DNA from 3 places in the Pseudoalteromonas sp. Hal040 genome. Region 2 is predicted to be linked to each of the others. Evidence: predicted binding sites of a transcription regulator. Region 2 holds the regulator's gene; each other region holds the start of a gene.
The links. The regulator MetJ, encoded in region 2, represses methionine synthesis genes. The targets are predictions, from matches to a motif close to TAGACGTCTAGACGTCTA.
Positions count from the first base shown of each region.

Region 1: the regulator MetJ is predicted to act here: its motif matches at 3,633-3,650, upstream of P4S60_RS03290 (methylenetetrahydrofolate reductase).
Region 3: the regulator MetJ is predicted to act here: its motif matches at 1,665-1,682, upstream of P4S60_RS12745 (homoserine O-succinyltransferase).

Region 1 covers NZ_JARLUU010000001.1:723,723-729,546, forward strand. The annotation lists gene P4S60_RS03275 (DUF3581 family protein) at 1-286, shown strand, start outside; gene P4S60_RS03280 (DEAD/DEAH box helicase) at 382-1,617, shown strand; gene P4S60_RS03285 (sensor domain-containing diguanylate cyclase) at 1,666-2,634, shown strand; gene P4S60_RS03290 (methylenetetrahydrofolate reductase) at 2,631-3,587, opposite strand; gene P4S60_RS03295 (M16 family metallopeptidase) at 3,835-5,824, shown strand, end outside.
Region 2 covers NZ_JARLUU010000001.1:285,322-291,145, forward strand. The annotation lists partial or broken gene priA (primosomal protein N') at 1-1,036, opposite strand, end outside; gene rpmE (50S ribosomal protein L31) at 1,271-1,486, shown strand; gene P4S60_RS01295 (malic enzyme-like NAD(P)-binding protein) at 2,173-3,414, shown strand; gene metJ (met regulon transcriptional regulator MetJ) at 3,515-3,835, opposite strand; partial or broken gene metB (cystathionine gamma-synthase) at 4,060-5,320, shown strand; gene metL (bifunctional aspartate kinase/homoserine dehydrogenase II) at 5,326-5,824, shown strand, end outside.
Region 3 covers NZ_JARLUU010000001.1:2,742,699-2,748,522, forward strand. The annotation lists gene P4S60_RS12740 (homocysteine S-methyltransferase family protein) at 1-663, opposite strand, end outside; gene P4S60_RS12745 (homoserine O-succinyltransferase) at 653-1,600, opposite strand; gene ettA (energy-dependent translational throttle protein EttA) at 1,847-3,520, shown strand; gene P4S60_RS12755 (PilZ domain-containing protein) at 3,846-4,211, shown strand; gene P4S60_RS12760 (histone deacetylase family protein) at 4,265-5,173, shown strand; gene cyoE (heme o synthase) at 5,253-5,824, opposite strand, start outside.

The DNA.
Region 1 (5,824 bases), 440 kb from region 2:
GATGATCAGCCCAGCGCGTCCAATGGTGATTTACGAATCAATGCTGATTAGCCTTGATCGCCTTGATATCAGTGCACCTGAATTACAATTTGCTGAGCCTGATTTTGAGTTTACGGGCAAACGCGGCAAAATTACGCTTCGCTTTGATCTGTTAGAAAATGGTGAGAAAGTAGGTTCAGGTGAAAAGCATATGCTTGTATCTGGCATTCGTGACTATTGCCAAGCAACGGTTGATGACTTAATTAGTTTTTATAATCAACGTAAAGAATCACTTAAACCGGTGTAGTCATTACAGATTGTATAAAGGGCGCTTATTGCGCCTTTTTTGTTGCTGATGTTCCGCGTACAATAGCGCTTTTATAGCTAAATGTACTTCAGACTATGTCAGCAGCGACCTTTTCAGAATTAAATCTTGCCCCTGCATTGCTAACGGCTTTGCTAGAAGAGAACTATCACACTCCTACTGCAATTCAAGCGCAAACAATCCCCCTTATTTTAGCGGGTGCTGATGTCATGGGGAGTGCACAAACGGGAACGGGCAAAACCGCCGCGTTTGTTTTACCACTACTACACAATTTGTTATCTGCTGAAGTACTTCCAGATGCTGTCAAAATCCTGATTTTAACACCAACCCGAGAGCTCGCTCAGCAAGTATTTGCAAGTGTAGAGCGCTATGCTGCGCATACTGATATAAAGGCTGCACTGGCTTATGGCGGCGCCAGTATTGGCCCACAAATTAAAGCCATAAAAGGGGCACAGGTTGTGGTAGCAACCCCTGGGCGCTTACTTGATCATGTGATCAAAGGCAGTATTAAACTTTCAAGTATCAATGCCTTGGTATTCGATGAAGCTGATCGCATGCTTGATATGGGCTTTATAGATGAAATTAACCGCATCTTGCGCCATGTGCCAAAAGAACGCCAAACCTTACTTTTTTCAGCCACATTTGACGACAGCATCTTTAAACTCAGTAAGCAGTTATTAAATGATCCTAAACTAGTTGAAGTGAATAAACGCAATTCAGCAGCGGTTGAAGTTGAGCAGCTAGTTTATGCGGTTGATGAAGACCGTAAGCGTGAGCTGGTATCACATATGATTGGCATGAAAAATTGGCAGCAAGTACTGATATTCACTCGCACTAAGCAAACCGCCGATGTGCTTGCTAAAGAAATGTGTAAAGACGGTTTAAAAACCGAGTCTATTCATGGTGATAAGAGCCAAGGTGCGCGCGATAAAGCACTGCAAAATTTTAAATCAGGTGCGACAAGAGTACTGGTAGCGACGGATGTTGCTGCGCGTGGTCTTGATATTGCCTCATTAAAGTATGTGATTAACTATGAGCTGCCTTATGTGGCTGAGGACTACGTACATCGTATTGGTCGTACAGGGCGTGCTGGTGAGAAAGGGATGGCGATGTCGCTGGTTAGCATCGATGAACAGTGGCTATTAGACGAAATAGATATCTTACTCGACACCAGACTCACACCGCAGTGGTTACCAGGCTATGAGCCTGATTTAACCAAAGAGCCAAAGCAAGTTCGTAAAAATACGAATAAGGCACGCCGCTCACGCGATAAAAAGCGTATTTTAGGGCAAAAAAGTAGGAGACGTTCCTAAATTTGGCGTATATTTAGACTATCCTCCGGCTAAAGTTGAGAGTTTAGTATGTTAGAAGAGAATAAATGGACGTTCCGCCGCGCTGATAAACAGTTCTCCTTAGAAAAGTGGCAGAAAACAATTGATCTCATGACTGAGCTGTTTTCTGCTCCCGCAGGCTTCATCGTTCATAAAACAGATGATGTTTATCGTATTATCGTCTCCAGTGAGCAACAAGAAAACCCCTATGATGCCGGGGCTGAATTAAGCGCCGACGATAATATCTTCTGCAAAAAAGTACTGCGTGACATGGCACCGCTTTATGTTGATCACGCCAGTCAAGATAGTCAATGGGATGACAGCCCTCTGGTAAAAGATGGTTTTGAGTCTTATCTTGGGGTGCCAATTAGCTGGCCAAGTGGCGAGCCCTTTGGCACCTTTTGTGTTATGGATTTTAAACAAACCCATTATCAACAGAGCTTTTTAGAACTAATCGAGCAGCTTCGCGATATGGTTGAAGATGACCTTGCACTGTTAGACAACTTTACGCAAATGCGTGAAATTGCCATGCTTGATTCACTGACCAATATTTATAATCGCCGTGCAATAGACCTGCTTTGCCAACATAAATTAAATATATCGAAACGACTTGGTTTTGATATTAGTTGTCTATTTATCGATATAAACAGCTTTAAGCCACTCAATGATACGTATGGCCATGAAGTGGGCGATCTCGCGCTGATTTGTTTAGCTGACACCATGAAAGAATGCCTACGTGAAACCGATATTATTGGCCGCCTAGGGGGCGATGAGTTTATTGCGTTATTGCAAGTTCAGCCCGGTGATTGCATAGATAGTATCGCTGATAAGCTCAATACCACTTTCCAAGTGAATTTAGAGAAGCGTGGCATTCCTGTCACGAGTTTAAGTATTGGCTCTGGGGTAATAGCTCAGCCAAAAGAAAACTTTGCTGAGCTATTAAAACGAGCAGATGAAGATATGTATGAGAAAAAGCAAGCCTTTAAGGTAGCACGTTAAGCTATTTGCTTTTCAGCTAGGTTTAATTCCATGGTCGCTTTAAGTAATCGGTAAAGGTTAATTGACGCATCAATTTCTTCTTTACGGTTGGTTAAGCTCTCAATATTTAAACCTAGCGGTACATCTAAATGCGCGCAGCTTTGTAAAATTAAATCGAGATTTTCACGGCAAATACGCACTGATTCACTCAAGGTGTTTTCCGAATCTAACATACGGTATTTGGTAGCTTCAGGCACCGAAATACCTAACCACTCCATAAATTCCAAGGTCTTTTCACCACCACACGGGGTAAACGTTAGAATAATGCGTTTTGGTGTTGTGCCTTGTGCTTTACAGCTACGCGCATAGCTAGTGATCAAATCAATCGTCGCTTGGGCATTGTAAACGGCTTGCGAGATGAAAAACTTACAACCTTGTGCTGTTTTTTCAACTAAACGCTCATGTTCATTGCGTTTGCTGGCATGACGTTCGGCAATGGTAACGCCACCTAAAAACACATCACTGTCTTGCTTTGCTAAAGCTTTATACGCATCAGGTAGGCTCAATTTGATGTCACCATCAGATGATGGACTGCCTACTAGCACTAAATTTTTTAGTTCAAAGTCATTGCGTGTTTCATTTAACCACTCACTAAATTCAGCTTCACCACGCTGGGCTACGCTTTTATAAGTGATTACATCTAGTTGCGATAGATTGCGAAGTAACTGACTGTATTCACGAGGATCGACAGTCTCTTTAAACGGAAAAGGACGCGGCTTTGCAATACGGCTACTTTCATCTTGAATGTCGTAAATGATTACACCGTCGTATTCAATTTCGTGTAAACGACCAAGTAGCTTTTGGGCAATAGTTTCAAGCTGTGCTTTATCAGTACCAGACTTTGGCGGTGTGGTACCAATTAGGTAGACGCCTTGGTTGGTGTCTTCAATTTTCTCTTGTAATGATAAAGCCATAATCCTCATTCCAGCTCGTGCTAATGTCTATGCCAAACAATATAGCAGCCATTTAGACGTCTAGATAGATTTTTTTCTTGAAAGTTTTTCAATCACTATGAATTTTACTCAAGTTGAATGCTGGGCGTTTCGCTAAATTGACACACCTGTTTACATAAATAATTGTGCTGACCCTCATATTTTCTGGCACTTTGATGCATAATCAAGCAGCAATAAAGATGAGAAAAATAACTAACAAGGGAACATTATGAAATTTAGATTATTAGCAACCAGTGTTGCTGTAACACTGGCGCTGAGTGGCTGTGCAAGTAATTCACAGTCAAACATGGTTAAAGAAGTCGAAATTGAGCAGCTAGTAAGCCAAGACGATAGCCGTGTATTTAGCCAAGATTACCTATTAGAAGAGCTTGAGAATGGCCTTCGCGTGATGGTAGTAAAAACCGATTACCCAGATGTCGTATCACTGCAGATTCCGGTATCGGTTGGTTCGCGTAATGAAGTTGAAGCAGGTAAAACCGGTTTTGCACACTTCTTTGAGCATATGATGTTTAAAGGCTCTGAAAAATTTCCGCAAGATGTGTATTCAGATATTTTAAAGAACTCAGGCGTTGATAATCGTGCATACACAACCAATGATTACACTAACTACCATTTAAACTTTTCAAAAGAGCATTTAGATAAAGTACTTGAAATCGAAGCTGATATTTTCCAAAACCTGACTTACAGCGAAGAGCAGTTCCGCACCGAAGCGCTGACTGTAAAAGGTGAATATTTAAAGAATAATGCTAGCCCAATTCGCAAGTTACTTTCTGCCGTTCGTAACGAAGCATTCGAAAAGCATACCTATAAGCACACCACTATGGGCTTTTTTGAAGACATTGAAGCCATGCCTGATCAAATGGCTTACGGTAAAGAGTTTTTCGCTAAATTTTATAAGCCTGAGTATGTATCTTTAGTCATTGTTGGTGATGTTGATCCACAAGAAACCATGGCAATGGTTAAAAAGCATTGGGGTAATTGGAAAAAAGGTGATTACCAAGCAGATATTCCTGTTGAGCCTAAACAACAAGCAGCAAAATACATCCATGAGAAAAATGATGGTTTACCAGGTCACTGGTTGCTTGTGTCATACAAAGGCACGGCATGGGATCCTACTCAAAAAGACCGTGCAGCCCTTGATTTGATCTCGCAGCTGTATTTCTCTAACAACTCGGCACTTTATCAAGAGCTTGTTGTTGATAAACAAATTGCCAGCCAAATGTTTACCTATAACCCAGATACTAAAGATCCGGGTTTATTACATGTGTTTGTAAAAGTAGAAAACGAAGCGGACCTTGCTAAAGCCCGTGATGCGATTAACCGTACTTATGCACAAGCACGTACTGAGTTAGTTGATGCACAAAAGTTAGCTGATTTAAAATCTAACTTAAAATACAGCTTCATTAATGGCTTAGACTCATCGCAGTCAATTGCTTCAACGCTTGCAAGCTACATGCATTTTGAGCGCGACCCAGAGGTGATTAACCAACTTTACGCCACTGCTGATAGTATTACTCCAGAAGATATCAAAGCGGTAGCAAACAAATATTTTGTTGATTCAAGTCGTACCACAGTGACAATGTCGGCGCTTGATAAAGTGGCTGGTTTTGAGCAAGAAGTTGACTTAAATGCCTTGGTCGCTAGTATTGAGCAAGCCCCAACAGAACGTCACTTTAAAGTACTTGATAAAACAAATAGCTCACCACTGGTTGATGTTAACTGGTTATTTAATACCGGCGCAGCAGCTGATCCACATGGTAAAAAAGGTTTAGCGGCACTCACTGCTGCGATGCTAGCGCAAGGTGGCTCAGAAACCATGAGCTACAAAGATATTCAAAAAGCGCTATACCCACTGGCGGGAAGCTTTGGCTATCAAATCGATAAAGAGATGATTTCTTTACGCGGCCGTGTACATAAAGACAATGCAGCTAAGTGGTATGCACTTGTTAGCGACCAGTTGTTAAATCCTGGCTTTAGAGAAGATGATTTCAAGCGTCTGAAAAAAGAGCTTATTGATAGCATTAAAGCAGGTTTGAAAGCGTCAAATGACGAAGAGCTAGGTAAAGAAGTGCTTTATCATAAGCTTTACAAAGGCCATCCGTATGAAAGCTATAACTATGGTGATTTATCAGATCTAGAAGCGCTGACGCTTGATGATGTAAAAGCGTTTTATGCTAACCAGTTTACCCAATCTAAGC
Region 2 (5,824 bases):
TGCTGGTATGCTCTATAAGCGGCTAAATCTCTGGCATGATAACGTAATGTGTCTTGCTGCTTAAATGAGCTGTCGTGCTCTTCATCAACAATGATCATACCAAGTGATAAAAAAGGTAAGAAAATACTCGAACGTGTGCCGATCACTATGGCACAGCTGCCTTTTTCACAGAATCGCCAAGTTTGTAAGCGTTCGTTATCTGTTAGAGCTGAATGCCACAGCATAATGGGGGTATCGGGAAAGCGGCGACGAAAACGGTTGACCGTTTGTGGCGTTAAGCCAATTTCAGGCACTAATACTAAGGCTTGTTGGCCTTTTTTAAGCACTTCTTCAAGGCATTGTAAGTAAACTTCGGTTTTACCACTGCCGGTGACACCTTCAAGTAAAAAGCTAGTAAATCCGCTGGCTTGATTAATGCTGGTACAAGCAACAGCTTGCTCTTTATTAAGGACGGGTTTGTCACCCACCGTTGGCGCGCGCTGCTGCCACTGATTATCATGCTCGATAAACTGGGTGATTAGTTCTTTATCGAGCAGGCTATCGATGGTTTTTTTGTAAATCCAAGTGCTTTTAATTCGGTAACCGATGACTTGCCCGATTCGGCTAACTGCTTTAATAAACTTAACTGAGTTTTTGCTTTTAGTGACGGAAGTTTTGCCCCTTTATCAGTTAATTCAACCATATTAATGCTGGTTTTATCTGGGCATTCGCCTTGTCTTAATGCAGCCGGAAGCGCTGTATGAATGGTCTCGCCCAATGGATAACAGTAGTAACGAGCAGTAAATTTCAGTAGTGCTAAATGCTGAGTCGATAAAACAGGGGTCTCGTCGATGATATCAATAATCGGCTTTATTTTGTCAGCAGGTACATCTGTTGATGTTTTTAATGCCAGGACCACCGCTACCTTTTTTTGACTACCAAATGGCACTCGAACGCGCATGCCAGGCTTTAACTCAGGGCTATGCAGCAGCTGTTCAACTTTATAATCGAAGGTACGCTGTAAAGGGACTTTTATCGCAACTTCTACAAAGTGCATAACAACTCAACTGAAACAAAGATAGGAAGATAATGTACTAAAATTACAGTTAAAAACCTACCAACAAATTACTGAACAACAAGTCATTTGATTAATTTTTTAGCGAAAGATGCATTTAAAGCTTGTCGCAAGGTCACATGAGCTATAAAATACGCGGCCTATTAATTGTATTAACTGCGTATGGTGCCAGACTTCGGGTTTGGAGAGCGATACGGCCTTAACTAGAGGTTCCCTATGAAAGAAGGTATTCACCCTAAGTACGAAGCTATCACTGCAACTTGTTCATGTGGTAACAAATTCGAAACTAGCTCAACTCTTTGTAAAGACATCCACTTAGACGTATGTTCTGAGTGTCACCCGTTTTACACTGGTAAGCAAAAGATTTTAGACACTGGCGGCCGTGTTGATCGTTTCAACAAGCGCTTCGGTGCACTTAGCAGCAAGAAGTAATTTCTGCTGTTTTGTTAAAAGAAGCACCTTAGGGTGCTTTTTTTATGCCTAAAATTCTTAATTCCGCCACTTACTTATCATCTTCAATTATGTATCTTGCATAACTATTTCTCAGTGTTATGCCCATTATGTTGCTAATTTTGCAGACAAAGTGCCATCCCTTGGCTATATTCTTTTTTGTATAAATGAGTATACCAATCCGCAATAATACTTAATCATTTTGAGGGATTAAACCTGTCGCTACCTGCGTTAAAAATTTCTGATTTAGAACACAACTAAATAACGAAATTTTTGCCTTGCTATCAACAAGGTTTCATTGCCTCAAAATAGACTACTTAATTAAGCGTATTGGTATCTAAAAGCTATTAGAAATAATAAATTCAAATAACTTTGTGATTAAATGCTGTGAACTTCGTTGAAATGGCTATTCCGGGCTAATTTCGGCTAATTGCAGTGTACGTGCGTATAAAATACAAAAACACGTGCTTAAAAGGTCATAAATAGGTGAATTTTTATGTCTGATTAATCGCAACTATGTGCAGAAATTGTTGGGAAATCCTTTAAAATTAAGCGATATAGCATATAACAGGATAGACCTGATAATACTTGGAATTTTTATACATTACAGGTATCGTACTGATGCAAGCTCTCTCACTTATTAACTTTTTGCAGGATACTATCGCGTTATGTCAGATTTTCGTGAACAAGCATTACATTACCACGCTCACCCCGTTCCAGGTAAAATTAGTGTTGAACTAACCAAGCCAGCCGAAACGGTTAACGATCTCGCTTTAGCTTATAGCCCTGGTGTGGCTGAACCAGTCCGTGAAATTGCTGCTGATCCAGCAAATGCCTATAAATACACAGGCAAAGGCAACATGGTTGCGGTTATTTCAAACGGTACCGCAATTCTAGGTTTAGGTAACTTAGGCCCGCTTGCATCAAAACCTGTAATGGAAGGTAAGGCGTTACTATTCAAACGTTTTGCTGGCCTTGACTCAATTGATATTGAAGTTAAACACCGCACAACAGAAGATTTCATTAATACGGTTGCAAATATCGCTGATACGTTTGGTGGTATCAACCTAGAAGATATTAAAGCACCTGAGTGTTTTGAAATCGAAAAAGCACTTATTGAACGCTGTAGTATCCCAGTTTTCCACGATGACCAACACGGTACAGCGATTGTTACTGCGGCTGGTATGCTTAATGCCCTTGAAGTTCAAGGTAAAGATATCGAAGATGCCATCATCGTGTGTTTAGGTGCTGGTGCTGCAGCCGTTGCCTGTATGGAACTACTTATTAAGTGTGGCGCACTGCGTGAGCATATCTATATGCTTGACCGTAAAGGTGTGATCCATACTCGTCGTGATGACTTAAATGAGTACAAGCAATTATTTGCTAACAACACTGATAAACGTACGTTGCAAGACGTTATTGCTGATGCCGATGTGTTTGTAGGTGTATCAGGTCCTAACCTATTAACTGCAGATGATCTCAAGCTGATGGCAGACAAGCCTGTGGTGTTTGCGTGTTCAAACCCAGATCCTGAGATTGCGCCAGAAGTTGCACACAGTGCACGCAATGATTTAATTATGGCAACAGGTCGTTCAGACTTCCCTAACCAAGTGAACAACGTGCTTTGTTTCCCGTTTATTTTCCGTGGTGCCCTTGATGTGCGAGCAAAGGCAATTAATGATGAAATGAAAATTGCTGCAGTTCACGCAATTCGTGGCATCGCGAAAGAGCCTGTACCAAGTGAAGTATTAAAAGCAGCTGGCGTTGAGTCGCTTGAGTTTGGTGCCGAGTACATCATTCCTAAGCCAATGGACCCGCGTTTATTACCACGTATTGCACGTGCTGTTGCTGAAGCTGCAGTAGAGTCGGGCGTGGCGCAAATCGACATGCCTGAAGATTACATGCGTTAAATTTAATTAGCTATTAAGTATAATGTTCAATAAAAAACTCAGCCAAGGCTGAGTTTTTTTATATCTGCGATTATCGGCGGTGATCCGATGGCCGAAATACTTATTCTGAATCAAGTACTGGGATATCTAACCCCATTTCTTGCATAATTCTTTTAACTTCTTCAGGCACCTTTTCAGGGTTGTCTTTACGAAGGTCGTCATCGTTTGGTAATGGTTGACCTGTAAAAGCATGTAAGAAAGCTTCACACAATAACTCACTGTTCGTCGCATGACGTAGGTTATTGATCTGGCGGCGTGTACGCTCGTCAGTTAATACTTTTAATACGTTAAGTGGGATCGATACGGTAATCTTTTTTACTTGTTCTGATTTTTTACCGTGTTCTGCATATGGGTGAATGTATTCACCGTTCCATTTAGCCATAAGTTGTTTCGTTGCCTCGGTTGTCAGTGATTTACGCCTTATTCACAGCGCAAGATGCGGAAATTCTATCTCTTTAAAAAAGATAGTCAAATACTAGTTATTTAGCCATCTAGTGGTGTAAATGTATAAACTTCTATGTGTGAGCCATAAATGCTTTGACTTCTCATATTTGATCATCTAACCTTTTAGACGTCTAAACATCCAATTTAAGAATAGGTGATGAAATGAGCGAAAAAAATAAAGCGACGATTGCTGTTCGTCACGGCATCGAAGCCGATAAACATCATGGTGCGGTTGTGCCACCTTTATACTTATCAACCACCTATTCATTTGCTGACTTTGATACTAAGCGCCAATATGACTATGGCCGCGACTGGTAACCCAAATCGCGACATTTTAGCTGAAACCTTAGCTGAGCTTGAAGGTGGCGCAAAAGGCATTATCACTGCTACTGGTATGTCAGCAGTACACTTAGCGACCCAATTATTAAACAGTGACGATACCTTAGTGATCCCACATGACTGTTATGGCGGTAGCTATCGTTTATTCACCTCGCTTGAAAAACGTGGTCTATTAAAACTAAGAGTATTGGATTTAACGAATACAGATAATCACCAAGAAATTTTGGCGATTAAACCTAAGCTGATTTGGATTGAAACGCCAAGTAACCCAATTTTGCGTTTAACAGACATTAAAGCAATCACTAGCATCGCTAAGCAGTGCGGTGCTTTGGTTGCGGCTGATAACACCTTCTTATCACCTGCATTACAAAACCCAATTGAGTTTGGTGTTGATATTGTTGTGCACTCAACCACGAAATACATCAATGGTCACTCTGATGTAGTTGGCGGTGCGGTGATTGCTGCAACGCAAGAGCTAGGTGATGAGTTGGCTTGGTGGGCAAATAACATTGGTATTACCGGTGCGCCATTTGACAGTTACTTAACGCTTCGTGGTTTACGTACTTTAAATGTGCGTTTAAAGCAGCACCAAGAAAATGCCTTTGCTATTGCTGAGTATTTAGAAAACTCTCCTTATGTAAGCCAAGTTTATTACCCAGGTCTTGTTTCTCACCCGCAGCATGAGCTTGCTAAAGCACAGCAACGCGGTTTTGGTGGTATGGTGAGCTTTGATATTAAAGGCGACATTAACGATGCAGCAGCGTTTTTAACTAGTCTTAAAGATTTTAGCCTTGCTGAGTCACTAGGTGGGGTAGAAAGTTTGATTTGTCACCCTGCAACAATGACACACGCAGGTATGGAGCCTAAAGCGCGTCTTGAAGCCGGTGTAGGCGATACGCTGATCCGTATTTCTGTAGGTATTGAAGACGTAAAAGATCTCATTGCAGATTTAGACCGTGTATTCAATTTAGTTAAGCCTGGTCAAGGCCAACAAGTTACAAAAGCGGCTGTAGAGCAAACACAGCAAGATACACAGCAAAACGCGTCATTCAAATTAACGCCAGCACATACGGCATTGTGGTAGAAGAAATGGTAAATATTGTTCATAAATTTGGTGGCTCAAGCTTAAGCTCAGCAGATCGTTATCATGCGGTAGCGAACATTGTTTTAGCGAATACAGAGCAGGGCGATTGCATCGTTGTGTCGGCATCGGGTAAAACAACCGATACCCTAGTGAAGCTATGGCAAAGTTACCAGCAGCAAGATAGCCAAGCTGTTAGCGATATTCTACTGCTTATTGATAACAACCAACGCGCTTTAATTGAGCAGCTACTCACAGGCCAGAATAAACAACAGGCGTTAGCACAGCTAAAAGATGAGCTTGCTGTTTTAAATGAATTAATTAGTCAGCAACAGTTACTTGAAGCCCCTTTACTTGCACATGGTGAAGTGTGGTCAGCACGTTTGTTAGCCGCTTACTTAAATCAGTTAGGTGTCGCCGCGCAAGATGTTGATGCAAGGCAGCTATTTACTTTAAATGATGGCCAGCTTTTACATCAAAAAAATCAGCAGCAATGCACAAGTGCAA
Region 3 (5,824 bases), 2.5 Mb from region 2:
ATCGGTAATGGTGCCTGAGATCATCACAGGTAAACTACGACCAGCTTGCTCGAATGCTTCTTCTACGGCAAACGAAGCCGCTTTAGCATTAAGGGTATCAAAGATGGTTTCTATTAAAATAAGGTCAGCACCACCTTCCATTAGTGCCAGTGTCGACTCAACATACGCAGCCACCAGCTTATCGAAGTTGATATTACGGTAACCCGGGTCGTTTACATCTGGAGAGATAGAGCAGGTTTTTGATGTTGGTCCAAGTACACCGGCTACATAACGCGGTTTGCTAGGATCGTTTGCTTCAAACTCATCACACACGTCGCGTGCAAGTTTCGCTGATTCGAGGTTGATTTCGCGGCTAAGGCTCGCCATATCGTAATCTTCCATCGAAATAGTCGTGGCATTAAAGGTATTCGTTTCGATGATATCAGCCCCCGCCTCTAAATAGGCACGGTGAATATCCGCAATGATTTTTGGCTGAGTCAGGCTTAATAAATCGTTATTGCCTTTAATAAGTACATGCCAGTCTTTAAAGCGCTCACCGCGATAATCCTGTTCTTCTAATTTATGTTCTTGGATCATGGTGCCCATCGCGCCATCGAGGATTAAAATTCGCTGTTTTAGCGCCTCGGTTAATTGTTCGCGTTTATTCACTGCATTACTCGGCATAGTTGTTAGTCCTTACATCTTGGCTAACTAAGTTAATATCATACGGTGTAGTTTGGTACACATAATAGTTTAACCAATTCGAAAACAATAAAAAGGCATGGCTTTGCCAGGTCTTCGACGGTTCGTTGTCTGGGTTATCGTCTGGGAAGTAATTTTCTGGCTTAGGTGCATCCGCTGATTTTTCTTGGTCACGCAAATACTCCCCTTTAAGGGTATGTGCATCGTACTCTGGATGGCCAGTAATATACACTTGGCTGCCTGATTTATTTTTAATTAAGTAGGCACCTACTCGCTCAGAACCAGCTAACACCACCAAATCATCGCAGGCAGTGATCTTGTCGATGTCAATATGACCATAGCGAGAGTGTGGCACTAAAAAGGTATCATCAAAACCACGAGTGAGTGCTGCATGGTCAAAATAACTTTTATGGGTAAATACGCCGCTTAATTTATTTGGTTTAAGTTCGCGCTTAAGGCCATAGTGATGATATAGACCCGCATGGGCCGCCCAACACGAAAACAGCGTAGACGTAACATGTTGCTCAGCCCAATCTAAAATAACTTTTAGCTCGTCCCAGTAAGCAACTTCGTCATACTCTAAATGAGCAAGCGGCGCCCCAGTGATAATCATGGCATCGTAGTTATTATCTTTCACTTCTGAAAAATAGCGATAAAACGTATCCATGTGCTGCTCAGAGTGACTACTGGTGCGGTGAGTATCTAAGCGCAACAGCTCAACATTAACTTGTAGCGGTGAATTAGCTAACAAGCGAATAAACTGTACTTCGGTTTCAACCTTGTTTGGCATTAAGTTTAAGATGGCCAAACGCATTGGGCGTATCTCTTGCGTTTTCGCGCGACTTTTTGGCATTACAAACACGTTTTCTTGGCGTAATTTTGCAATGGCTGGCAATTCATCTTTTACTGTAATGGGCATAGCTGGCTCCGAGCATACTTATCTGACTGCTAATTATGAACGGATAGTTAGAAATTTCAACCTCTAGATGTTTAGATGTCCAAATGAAGTGATATTTCTGAGTGGTCATTAATTAAAATGTATGACTCTTTGAGTAAATAACACCTTGATATTAAGCCTATCATAAACGCTGAATTCTGTATTTTGAGGTAGTTTGGGTATACAATACTTGCTGTTAATTTTTATTATAAATTGAAGGCTTCTTTCATGGTGTTACCAGACAAGTTTATATTCTCGATGAGTCGAGTATCTAAGGTTGTGCCACCTAAGCGCACTATCTTAAAAGATATTTCTTTACACTTTTTCCCAGGCGCAAAAATTGGTGTGCTAGGTCTAAACGGTGCAGGTAAATCGACGTTACTGCGCATTATGGCCGGTGTTGACCAAGACTTTGAAGGTGAAGCTCGCCCTCAACCAGGCACTAAAATCGGTTACTTACCGCAAGAACCGCAGCTAGACGAGAACAAAACAGTTCGCGAAACAGTAGAAGAAGCGGTAAGCGAAGTTAAAAATGCTCTAAATCGTCTTGATGAAGTATACAACGAGTATGCAATGGACGGTGCTGACTTCGATGCACTTGCGAAAGAGCAAGGCGAACTTGAAGCTATCATCCAAGCACACGATGGTCACAATATCGACAACGTGTTAGAGCGTGCAGCTGATGCATTACGCCTACCACCTTGGGATGCAAAAATTGAACACCTTTCGGGTGGTGAGCGTCGCCGTGTTGCGATCTGTCGTTTACTACTTGAAAAACCAGATATGCTTATTCTTGACGAACCGACCAACCACTTAGACGCTGAGTCAGTTGCTTGGTTAGAGCGCTTCTTACACGACTACGAAGGTACCGTGGTTGCTGTAACCCACGACCGTTACTTCTTAGATAACGTAGCTGGTTGGATTTTAGAACTTGACCGTGGTGAAGGTATTCCTTGGGAAGGTAACTACTCATCGTGGCTTGAGCAAAAAGATTTACGTTTACAACAAGAACAGAAATCTGAAAAAGCACGTCAAAAATCAATCGCACAAGAACTTGAATGGGTTCGTTCAAATCCGAAAGGCCGTCAAGCTAAGTCTAAAGCACGTATGGCACAGTTCTCTGAGCTACAGCAAAACGATTACCAAAAGCGTAACGAAACGAATGAACTATTCATTCCACCGGGTCCACGCTTAGGTGACCAAGTTATCGAAGTGAAAGGCCTGAAGAAGAGCTTTGGCGATCGCGTATTAATCGATGACCTAAACTTTGCAATGCCGAAAGGCGCTATCGTAGGTATTATCGGTGCCAATGGTGCGGGTAAATCGACACTATTCAAAATGCTAAGTGGTGAAGAAACGCCAGATAGCGGTGAGATCATTGTTGGTGAAACCGTTGAACTTGCAACGGTTGATCAGTTCCGTGGCGACATGGATGAGAGCAACACGGTTTTCCAAGAAATCTCTAACGGTCAAGACGTATTGAAAATTGGTAACTTTGAATTCCCAAGCCGTGCCTATGTTGGCCGCTTTAACTTCAAAGGTAACGACCAACAAAAATTCGTTAAAGACTTATCAGGTGGTGAGCGCAACCGTTTACACCTAGCTAAGCTATTAAAAGCAGGTGGTAACGTATTACTACTGGATGAGCCAACCAATGACCTAGACGTTGAAACACTACGTGCACTTGAGAACGCTATTTTAGAGTTCCCTGGCTGTGTAATGTGTATCTCGCATGACCGTTGGTTCCTTGACCGTATTGCTACACATATTCTTGATTACCGTGACGAAGGCCAAATTAACTTCTTCGATGGTAACTACACAGAATACGAAGAGTGGCTGAAGAAAACCTTAGGCGCAGAAGCGGCACAACCTAAGCGTATTAAATACAAAAAAATTGGCTAATTAGCTGATACTCAAAAAGCCCCTACTTAGGGGCTTTTTTGTTGCAGTAAGCTTTACTATCACTCACTCCATTATGATCTATACTTATTAATACCAATTCGCTTAATTAAGTAGTCAATTTTGAGGCAAGGAAACCTCGTTGATAGCAAGGCAAAAATTTCGTTATTTAGTTGTTCTCGGCAATTGCTCCTGCATTGCTCTACCTTCTGCATCCATGCAGTCGTAAATCAGAAATTTTTAACGCAGTTAGCGACAGGTTTAATCCCTCAAAATGATTAAGTATTATTAAGGATTGGTATACGTTAATAAAGTTGGAGATACAGCTATGAATGAACGCAGAGAGTTTTCGCGGGTATTATTTTCTTGCCCTGCGATACTTCGCATTGAAGGTAACGACTATCACTGTCAGTTACTTGATCTATCTTTGCAAGGTGCGCTTATAACTAAAAGTGATTCATTTTTAGTACCTATTCATAGTAAAGCTGACTTAATCTTTACCCTGCCAGAGTCATCAATCGAGATTAAAATGCAAGTGGAGCTATGCCATGTTGAGCATCAACATGCTGGCCTTCGCTGTGAACATATCGATATTGATAGTATTACTCACTTAAAACGGTTGATTGAGCTAAATCTGGGTGATGAAGCATTATTACATCGCGAGTTAGCTCATTTAATTCACGCACCAGAGTAAACATTTATCGGTAGATTCGTTATGCTGTAGCAAATTCAGCTATACGATAAGCTATGCAGTTAAATCCCCACTTACCCTTGGTGTATCACCCAAATTACTCGTTTAGTTTCGATCCTAACCATCGCTTTGTGATGAGTAAGTTTGCTTATTTATATGAGCATGTACAAAACCTTGGATTAATAAATGATAACCTAACTCAACCGATGCTCGGCAGCCCTGAGCCTCTTGAATTAGTGCACTGCGAAAACTATATCCACGACCTTTGGCACAATCGATTAGATGAAAAAGCAATGCGCCGCATTGGCTTACCTTGGTCAAAAGAGCTAATGGCACGTACTTTTACCGCTCCTTTGGGCACCTTGCAAACGGCACGTTTAGCACTTAAACATGGTATTGCTTGCCACTTAGCGGGAGGCACTCACCATGCACATACTGATTTTGGTTCGGGCTATTGCATGGTAAACGACCTCGCGTTCACCAGTGAGACCTTGATAAAAAGTGGTGAGGTGACCAATGTACTTATTTTTGACTTAGATGTTCATCAAGGTGATGGTACCGTCGCGATGTTAGCCCATCAGCCTTATGCTTATACCTGCTCTATTCACTGTGAGAAAAATTTTCCGTTTCGAAAATCAGCCAGCGATTTAGACATAGGTTTAGCGCCGAATGTCGCTGATAGTGAATACTTAGGCTTAGTTGACGATACGCTGAGTTATTTATTAAACACCTTAAACCCAGACTTAGTGCTTTATGATGCAGGTGTTGATGTTTGGCAGCAAGATGGTTTAGGGAAACTCGATATAAGCTGGCAAGGGATTGAGCAACGCGACCATTTAGTTCTTAAACGTTGCCTTGAGCACAATGCGCCTGTCGCAACAGTAATTGGAGGTGGTTATGATAAGGACCATCGCCGTTTAGCGGCTCGTCATGGCATTGTGGTAGAGCAAGCTGCCCGCTTTTAAAAACGATAAAGAAAAAAGGCCCGGAGGAGACTTCCGGGCCTTTGCTACTGTAACATTGGGATATGTTAGCAACTTTTTTCTAAGTTAAAACAAGTAGCTGTGGAGCTACTGAATGGTAATCTAAAGCCATCGCTATGCTCAAAACCGTGATGTTTACAATTGAAAAAGCAAACACTTGGCGCGCCCAGCCGCTTACATCAATATTGCGACGATAGCCACGGAGTGCCATTAGCAACCACCAAAAACTCGTTGTACAGGCTACAGCCATAAAGGCTAAACCTGTATAACCACTAATGGTTAATAACATCACAACCAACGCATACACGGCGATATATAAAACAATGTGATGCTTTGCCTTCTCGATCCCCTGCGCTACAGGTAACACGGGAATTCTGGCCGCTTGGTAGTCGTTATAACGAAAGATTGCAATTGCATATGAATGAGGCATTTGCCATAGACTAAACATGACCAATAAAATCACAGCACCGGCATCAAACTGCCCAGTCACGGCACAATAACCCACAACAGGCGGTACTGCGCCAGATAAACTACCTACAAAGGTGCCATACACAGAACGACGTTTCATATATAAGCTGTACACACCTACGTAGATGACGTAACCAAAAGTAGCAAATAAGAGTGCCACTACGT